Regions from separate parts of the Viridibacillus sp. FSL R5-0888 genome, predicted to be linked through region 2. Evidence: riboswitches for the same ligand, from Rfam matches in the RefSeq annotation. Region 2 holds a riboswitch; each other region holds the start of a gene.
What was found. Region 2 has a riboswitch for S-adenosylmethionine ahead of MKY02_RS19535 (methionine ABC transporter ATP-binding protein). Riboswitches for the same ligand answer to the same signal wherever they lie in the genome.

Region 1 (2,204 bases), 1.6 Mb from region 2:
ACAACTGCTGTCAACTTATCGCCTAAAACAAATGCTAGTGACTGTGCTAAAATAGCTCCTTGGCTGAAGCCCATTAATACAACTTTCTCTACATCAATATTATAAACGAAAGAAGCTTCATCTATAAATTCTCGGATAAAATGAACTACTTTATCAAAAACTGGACGATCTGGTTCCCCTATATCTTGAATTGTAAAGAAGGCATAACCAGGTTTATGTGTAATAGGACCACGCAAACTAAAAATATGACAACTATCTTTAAATTCAGCTACTAATCCAGGTAAATCTTGCTCATTACTCCCCATTCCATGTAATAAGAAAATGGCTGGGTATTTTTTAGATGGATCCATATTTTTTGGTTCTGTATGAATAAATGTAAAAGGTGAGTTCATTAATTGTCTTCCCTTCGAGATAAACTATATTTATAATAGCATAAAGTATGCTTTGTTGGTGCTCACCTTTAGATTTTAATAGAAAATGGTCTTTACTTATAAAGAGTATCTACAAAAAAAGAAAATGCCCTATGCTATTTTACTAATAGAATAGAGCATTTATTTATATTATTCCCACTCAAATGGTGTTTCTTGGTACACATAGTAGTTCAGCCAGTTAGAGAACAATAAATGCGTATGTGAACGCCAAGTATTATATGGCTGTTTTGCTGGATCATCATTTGGAAAATAATTTTGAGGAACTTCTATATTCAACCCTTTTGCAACGTCACGTGAATATTCGTCTGCCAAAGTATGAGCATCGTATTCTAAATGCCCAGTTATCATGATGTGCTTTTCATCTTCTGACATGACAATAAATACTCCAGCATCATCAGAGGCTGAAAGTAGTTTGAGCTTTGGATGAGCTTCAACTTCTTCAATAGATACAGATGTATTCCGTGAGTGTGGTGCAGTGAATATATCATTAAAACCTCGAACAAGCTTTACAGTTGGATCTGTGATTGTATGATCATAAATTCCTGAGCATTTCTTCGCAAGTGGGAATTTCCCAATACCATAATGATGATAAAGTGCTGCTTGTGCACCCCAACAGATATGTAACACAGAAGTGACATTTGTTTTAGTCCAATCCATAATACTGACGATTTCTTTCCAAAAATCAACATCTTCAAACTCCATTAATTCAATCGGTGCACCCGTTATAATCATGCCGTCAAAGCGTCGGTGCTTAACATGTTCAAACGTCGTATAAAATGATTCTAAATGTGTTTTACTAACATTTTTTGAAACATACGTTGCAGTATTTAAAAACGTTACGTTTACTTGTAGAGGTGTATTACCAAGTAGACGTAATAATTGAAGCTCAGTTTTCTCTTTTTCTGGCATTAAATTCAAAATTAATATATTTAAAGGACGAATATTTTGGCTTTTTGAACGGTCCTCTTCCATTACGAAGATTTTTTCCTCTTTTAGTAATTCCGTTGCCGGAAGGTTTTTCGGAATATTAATTGGCATAGCTATTTCTCTCCTTTTTGTCTATTATGTACACGCATATAAAAAGCCCTCATTCTAAGGATAAGAATGAGGGCTAACTTAACACGCTCGTTTCTTATCTTCCAAGACTTTTGTCTTGTAGGACTTAGCACCTTTCTGATTAAATCAGAGGTTGCTGAAGCTTCACAGGGCCTTATCCCTCTGCTTCTCTTGATAAGAATATGTAATTGATTTAATCCTATCATTAAATTGTCAGATAAGCAAACATTTCTGTCAATTTAACCATAGGAAATAAGCCCTCATAGTTTTCCTATAGGGCTTTAGAAAAGTATTTTAAAACAGGGTAATTCAGTATGTTTAATACAGTATAAATCATATTCCATTTTTATGCAACAATTACAAATCAGTTATATATAACAACTGATTTTCTGCTACATTCCTTACCTTATAACCATTTGGATTATTCCTTTGCCATCTCCAAGCATCTCGACACATATCTTCCAAAGTTTTTTCTGCTACCCAATTCAGTTGTTGTTTTGCTTTTGTCGCATCTGCATAGCTAATGGTAACATCACCTTCACGTCGATCACTTATTAGGTATTTAATTGGAATACCTGAGACATATTCAAATGTTTTTACAACTTGTAGGACGCTATATCCTTCACCAGTACCTAGATTAAATACTCTCCATCCATACTTTCCTTTTAAACTTTCTAACGCTTTTACATGACCTTTTGCCAAGTCTACTACGTGAAT
Region 2 (2,204 bases):
CACCTTTATCAACTTCACGCATAGACGTTTCTACAAGTCTCGCAAAGAACGGAATGGCTGCTACAGATAATGAAACACTTGCCGCTACGGGACCAATTGTATCTCCAACCAGTATTTTTGTTAGCGGGAACAACGCTACTAATAGAATGATATACGGAACGGAACGAACTAGATTGACGATAAACCCTAAAATTCCGTTAAAAAAACGATTACGTAAAAATAAACCTTTGCTTGTAACAAATAGTATAATTCCAAGTGGTAAACCAATAATTAGTGAAATGCTAAGTGAAATACCAATCATCAGTAACGTTTCACCAAATGCTTTCCAAATGTCTGGAAGCATACTAATAAAGTGCTCGAAATCAAATAGCATTGTTAATCACCTCCACAAACGCACCGCGTCCTTCCATATAAGAAATAGCTCTCCCTACATTATCCGGTTGACCTTGTAGCTCCATTAAGAAAATGCCAAGAGGTTTTTCTTGAATATATTCAATTGTGCCGTGCAAGAAATTACCACGTACTTCAAAGTTTTGAATCATATCTGAAATGACGCCCTCTCCAGCTACATCTCCTTTGAATAGTACTTTCACAATTTCCCCTGTCACACCTTTAAGAATCGTTGGTGGCAGTTCAAATGATACAACGCTGCTAATAAATTCTTGTGTTAATGGCTCAACCGGATTTGCAAAAACGTCGTAAACTGCCCCTTCTTCAATGACTCTTCCTTCTTGCATAATAACCATTCGATCACAAATTTCTTTCACAACATCCATTTCGTGCGTGATAAGGATGATTGTAATATTTAGCTCACGATTGATCTTTTTTAGTAAGCGTAAAATGGAAACCGTTGTTTTTGGGTCAAGTGCTGATGTCGCTTCATCACAAAGTAGTACGGATGGATTATTTGCAAGTGCGCGGGCAATGCCGACACGTTGCTTTTGACCACCACTTAATTGTGCTGGGTAAACGTCTATTTTCTCAGATAAACCTACCATTTCAAGCAATTCTTTTACACGAGCATTAATCAGCTTCGGTGGTGTAGCCGCTGCTTTTAAAGCAAATTCAATATTTTCGCCAACCGTTTTTTGACTGATTAAGTAAAAATGTTGGAATATCATTCCGATTTTCAAACGCGCTTTACGAAGTTGTTCACCTTTTAATTTTGTTAAATCTTGACCATTTACTACGATACTGCCACTTGTTGGTCGCTCTAATAAATTGATACAACGTAGAAGCGAGCTTTTTCCTGCGCCAGAATAGCCAACAATACCGAAAACTTCACCTTCATCGATTGTCAACGATACGTTGTCTACACCCGTTACCGTACCCTTCTTGGTTTTATATACTTTTGTAAGATTCTGAATCTCGAGCATATTGTATCCCCTCAAATCTGTTTAAATTATGTAACTTCTATAGAAATACTTGGAATTTGCTGTATTAAAAAACGCTTCTTTCGGTTATCTGAAAGAAGCATCGTAAGTGTAAATTGGCGATTTATCTTCCAGAATGTACTCATTCTGTAGGAATTGGCACCTTCCCTTTGGCAGGGGGTTGCCGGACGTCATAGGGCCTATCCCTCGGTCTCTCTAGATAAAATTCAATATTCGTTTGTAAGTTATGAACTAAATATTACTGTGAAATAATGTAGATGTCAAACACTTTTTTGAAACTTTGAATTATTTCAAAATATCTTTATATAATTCAGGACGACGATCATCATATACCGGGATTCGTTGGCGAATTTCATCCACTATAGAGAAATCGACATCGATAATCGCCATTTCTTCATCTTCTCCACCAGTCCATAACACTTCACCCCAAGGTTCAATAACCATCGATTGACCGTTGAAATTTTGTTTTTTATGGCTAATTCTATTTACTGCAATAACAAAACACTGGCTTTCAATTGCACGTGCTTGTAATAACGTTTTCCAATGATCAATACGTGGCGTTGGCCATTGTGCAGAAACGAAAATTACTTTCGCTCCGTTCAATGCATGAAGACGTAACCACTCTGGAAAACGAATATCGTAGCAGATAACACCAGCTGCTGGAATATCACCCAGTTCAAAGTTATTTTGCTTATCGCCAGCTGATAAATACAAATGCTCGTCCATTAGACGGAAAAGATGCGCTTTATCATATTCGCTGACAAGCTCCCCTTTGTTGTTATATACGTACATCGTATTATAGAATTTACC
Region 3 (2,204 bases), 580 kb from region 2:
GAGGAAGGTAATAAGCGACCAGTTTTAATTGCAGTAACTCAGTTAACCTCGACGACTGAAGAGGAAATGCAAAACGAGCAACAAATCAATTTATCTTTAGATCAATCAGTAATGCATTATGCCAAACTTGCACAATCAGCTGGTTTAGATGGTGTTGTCTGCTCTGTACTTGAAGCAAAAGCAATCAGCGAAGTATGTGGAGAAAGCTTCCTAAAAGTAACACCAGGTATACGTATGGTTGGTGGTGTTGCACATGATCAAAAACGCGTTGCTACACCTGATTTTGCACGCGAAGAAGGCTCGACGCAAATCGTTGTAGGTCGTGCTATTACACAAGCAGAAAATCCAGTTGAAGCGTACCATGCTGTACAGCAATTATGGGGAGGACAACAATAATGACAATTCAAAAAGAAGTAGCACAAGGTATGTTAGAAGTAGGAGCAGTAGAGCTAAGTCCGAATGATCCATTTACTTGGGCATCAGGTATTAAATCACCAATCTACTGTGATACACGTTTAACAATTTCTTTTCCAAAAGTACGTACAACAATCGCAAACGGCCTTGCAGCGCTTATTAAAGAAAATTTCCCGGAAACAGATGTAGTAGCTGGTACAGCAACAGCGGGAATACCACATGCAGCATGGGTAAGCGACATTTTAGACTTACCTATGGTATATGTACGTTCAAAACCAAAAGACCATGGTCGTGGTAACCAAACAGAAGGAAAGCTTTCTGAAGGTCAAAAAGTAGTTGTAGTAGAAGATATTATTTCGACAGGTGGTTCTAGCATTACAGCAGTAGAAGCACTTCGTCGTGAAGGCGCTGAAGTACTTGGTGTCGTTTCAGTATATTCATATAAATTACCACGTGCTGAACAGGCTTTTGCGGAAGTGGGTGTTCCTTACTATTGCCTATCAAACTTTGAAGCATTAGTTGAAGCAGCAAAAGAATCAGGTGCTATTAATGAATCAGACATTCCAGGTTTACTACAATGGCATGCTGATTTAAAAGCCGGGAACTTAAAATAATAATACAAATATAGGTGCTTTTAAACTAGCAAGAGAAAAGAAATTATCTCTTGCTAGTTTTTTTATTGTGCAAAATGCTACTTTATAAAGAATCATTTTAAATGAAGAAAATAATTGTATATATGTTGCTTAATTATGGAAATTGTTTTAAAATCAATTAAACCAATAAGTTAACTAGGGATATTAAGTGGATTTCTTTACTTGAGAAACTGAAGGAAATGGCCCACTTAAGTTTCAGCAACACCTAATTTTTAGGAAGGAGCTAACTTCAACATGATTGCGTGCAATTATGAGAGATAAGAGTTGAATTAGCCCCCCTCAACTCTCTTTCTAGAAGATGTAGAAAGAGAGTTTTTTAATAGAAGTCGTTTATTCCATAATTGGTAAATAACAAAGAGAGAGGTTATAAAGATGGTACAAAGAATTGATGGGAAACAAGGTAAATTTGTATTGGATGCTGCAACACAAGTTGGAAGTGTCATTTTAAAAGTAAAAGATTTGGAACGTCAAATTGCATTTTACGAAAATGTAGTTGGTCTTGTCGTTTTAGAAAAAAGTACACAACATGCTAAATTTGGTGGTAAAGGCAGTAACAACGTTATTTTTGAATTAGAAAAAACCGCGGAAAAATTACAACCCGCTAAAAGTACGGGTTTATTCCATACAGCTTTTTTATTACCAAGTAGAGAAGCGTTTGCAACGAAATTTTTCGAAATTCTACGTAATAAGGAAACGATAGATAGTCCGATAGAGCAATCTTCACGTTTCCCGCACTTTGAACGCTATATTCCAATTGCTAGGTTAGATAGTGCGAGTGATCACGGTTATAGTGAGGCGTTTTATATATATGATATTGAAGGAAATGGTATAGAAATATATGCGGATCGTCATCGTGAAGATTGGGATAAGTATCCTGGTGGAAGTAATCCTCTTAATTTCAAAGAGTTAGCTCCATTAGCTGATTTTGAAACAGATGGGAAATTACCAGCTGAAACAATAATTGGTCATGTTCATTTGCGAATAGCAAATATAGAGGAATCCGTAGATTTCTATATAAATAAATTAGGTTTTGAAAAACAGATGATTATTGATACAGCATTTTTTATTTCAGTAGGGGGCTATCATCACCATCTTGCGGGAAATGTATGGTCGGGTGAAGGACTTCAAAAGGCAGCT
Region 4 (2,204 bases), 3.1 Mb from region 2:
TGTATCAGAACTTTACGCACCGATTTCTGGTAAAGTTGTTGAAATTAACGAAGAGCTTGAAGAAAGCCCAGAGTTCGTTAACGAATCTCCATACGATAAAGCATGGATGGTTGTAGTTGAACCAGCTGATAACGCTCAAGTTGATGCATTATTAACTGCAGAACAATACGAAGCAATTATCGAAGAATAAGATCTGAAAACGCCGTGCATTTGCTCGGCGTTTTTTTAAACTTGGTAAACGGCAAAAAGTATTTGTTAGGAGGGTATATATGACTTTTAACAAGCTGATTATCGTGGAAGGGCGCCAAGATAAGTTGCGAATTGCGCCAATACTAGCAGAGAACATTCCGATAATATGTACGAATGGAACAGTTAGTGCAAGCCGATTAGAAGAAATCTTGGCACCATATGAGGACTGCGAATTGTATGCATTCTTTGATGCTGACTCATCGGGTGATAAGCTCCGTGCTCTTTTTAAAAGAGAGTTCCCAAATGCTCGTCATCTACACACCTCCTCTACTTATAAACAAGTAGAAGCTACTCCTAGAAGACATTTAGCTAGAATATTATTGGCGGCAAATTTTACAGTTCATAAAGAATATCTAATAGTATAGGAATGAAGAAGATGGAAGAATGGTCACGTGAACAATGGGAAGAAACTATGAAAAACTCCTCGCTTTCGGCTTTTTATTTGTATACACCATTATGTGGGACGTGTGCAGTTGCGTCGAAAATGATGGAAGTAGTAGAACATGTCGTTAGCGATATTCCTATTGGTAAAGCGAACTTGAATTATATACAAGATGTAGCGTTTGATTATGAAATAGAAAGTGTCCCATGCTTGATTATTTCGAAGAATGGGAAAATTCATGATAAAATCTATGCCTTTCAATCAGTACCTTTTTTGTTTGAAAAATTACGTCAAAACGATTGACGTTGAAGCAATAGCGTGATAAAGTAGCAAACATAACTAATTAAATATAGTCGTTACTCTTATTTAGAGAGGTGGAGGGAAGTGCCCAATGAAGCCCGGCAACCGTCATATTTATATGGCACGGTGCCAAATCACACAAAGTATTTACTTTGGAAGATGAGAGAACGGTTTTACGTATATAGCTTTGCGTTGAACCCTTCTGTTAATCTGCAGAAGGGTTTTTTTAGTTTCTAAGAGATGCCAGTAGAAAGTGCATACTTTTTAGTTTTAAAATAAAGGTGGTATGACAGTGATTCAGTTAGAAAATGTTGTGAAAAAATATAAAACCGCTAACGGAGAGTTAACCGCTGTCAAAAATGTGAATTTATCTGTTGAAGACGGAGAAATATTCGGCATTATTGGATACAGCGGAGCAGGCAAGAGTACGCTCATTCGTTTATTAAATGGTTTGGAGCAACCGACGACCGGTAAAGTTGTTGTGAATGGTCAGGAAGTTTCGTCGATTAAAGGAAGTGCGTTACGTAATGCGCGTCAAAAAATCAGTATGATCTTCCAACATTTCAATTTACTTTGGTCACGTACTGTAGAAGAGAATATAGCATTTCCATTAGAAATTGCAGGTTTATCTAAGGCAGAACGTCAGAAAAAGGTATTAGATCTTATTGAATTAGTTGGTTTAAAAGGCAGAGAAAAGGCGTATCCTTCTCAATTATCAGGTGGTCAAAAGCAACGTGTAGGTATTGCTAGAGCACTGGCAAATAACCCAGAAGTACTGCTTTGTGATGAAGCTACTTCAGCACTTGATCCTGAAACAACGGATTCAATTTTAGATTTACTAGTCGATATCAATGAGAAATTAGGCTTAACTATTGTACTTATCACGCATGAGATGCATGTCATTCGTAAAATTTGTCATCGCGTGGCAGTAATGGAAGCTGGACAAGTTGTTGAAAATGGTGATGTTCTAGAAGTATTCCAATCACCACAAGCAGACGTTACAAAACGATTTGTTTCTCAAATTACAGATACGAATGAACGTAAAGAATCAATTGAACAAATTATTGAAAACTACCCATCAGGAACACTTGTAAAATTAATGTTTGTAGGCTCTTCAACTGGTCAGCCAGTTATTTCACATTTAAGCCGTGAACTTAATTTGGACGTGAATATTGTCCATGGTAATATTTCGCAAACGAAAAGTGGACCATATGGCACGCTGATTATACAGTTAGATGGCAATAATGATAATGTACAAAAAGCAGTCACATAT

Region 1: linked by a shared signal. The riboswitch ahead of metA (homoserine O-acetyltransferase MetA) and the one ahead of MKY02_RS19535 (methionine ABC transporter ATP-binding protein) in region 2 are both predicted to bind S-adenosylmethionine.
Region 3: linked by a shared signal. The riboswitch ahead of MKY02_RS16890 (VOC family protein) and the one ahead of MKY02_RS19535 (methionine ABC transporter ATP-binding protein) in region 2 are both predicted to bind S-adenosylmethionine.
Region 4: linked by a shared signal. The riboswitch ahead of MKY02_RS03925 (methionine ABC transporter ATP-binding protein) and the one ahead of MKY02_RS19535 (methionine ABC transporter ATP-binding protein) in region 2 are both predicted to bind S-adenosylmethionine.

What each region holds. Positions count from the first base shown of each region.
Region 1 covers NZ_JBBPAU010000001.1:2,326,495-2,328,698, forward strand. Annotated here, with positions in the region: gene MKY02_RS11550 (alpha/beta hydrolase) at 1-392, opposite strand, end outside; gene metA (homoserine O-acetyltransferase MetA) at 561-1,469, opposite strand; SAM riboswitch class I at 1,561-1,668, opposite strand; gene galE (UDP-glucose 4-epimerase GalE) at 1,845-2,204, opposite strand, start outside.
Region 2 covers NZ_JBBPAU010000001.1:3,945,229-3,947,432, forward strand. Annotated here, with positions in the region: gene MKY02_RS19530 (methionine ABC transporter permease) at 1-373, opposite strand, end outside; gene MKY02_RS19535 (methionine ABC transporter ATP-binding protein) at 363-1,376, opposite strand; SAM riboswitch class I at 1,495-1,600, opposite strand; gene MKY02_RS19540 (carbon-nitrogen family hydrolase) at 1,680-2,204, opposite strand, start outside.
Region 3 covers NZ_JBBPAU010000001.1:3,369,073-3,371,276, reverse strand. Annotated here, with positions in the region: gene pyrF (orotidine-5'-phosphate decarboxylase) at 1-396, shown strand, start outside; gene pyrE (orotate phosphoribosyltransferase) at 396-1,028, shown strand; SAM riboswitch class I at 1,222-1,331, shown strand; gene MKY02_RS16890 (VOC family protein) at 1,440-2,204, shown strand, end outside.
Region 4 covers NZ_JBBPAU010000001.1:799,415-801,618, forward strand. Annotated here, with positions in the region: gene gcvH (glycine cleavage system protein GcvH) at 1-190, shown strand, start outside; gene MKY02_RS03915 (TOPRIM domain-containing protein) at 270-614, shown strand; gene MKY02_RS03920 (thioredoxin family protein) at 626-934, shown strand; SAM riboswitch class I at 991-1,097, shown strand; gene MKY02_RS03925 (methionine ABC transporter ATP-binding protein) at 1,224-2,204, shown strand, end outside.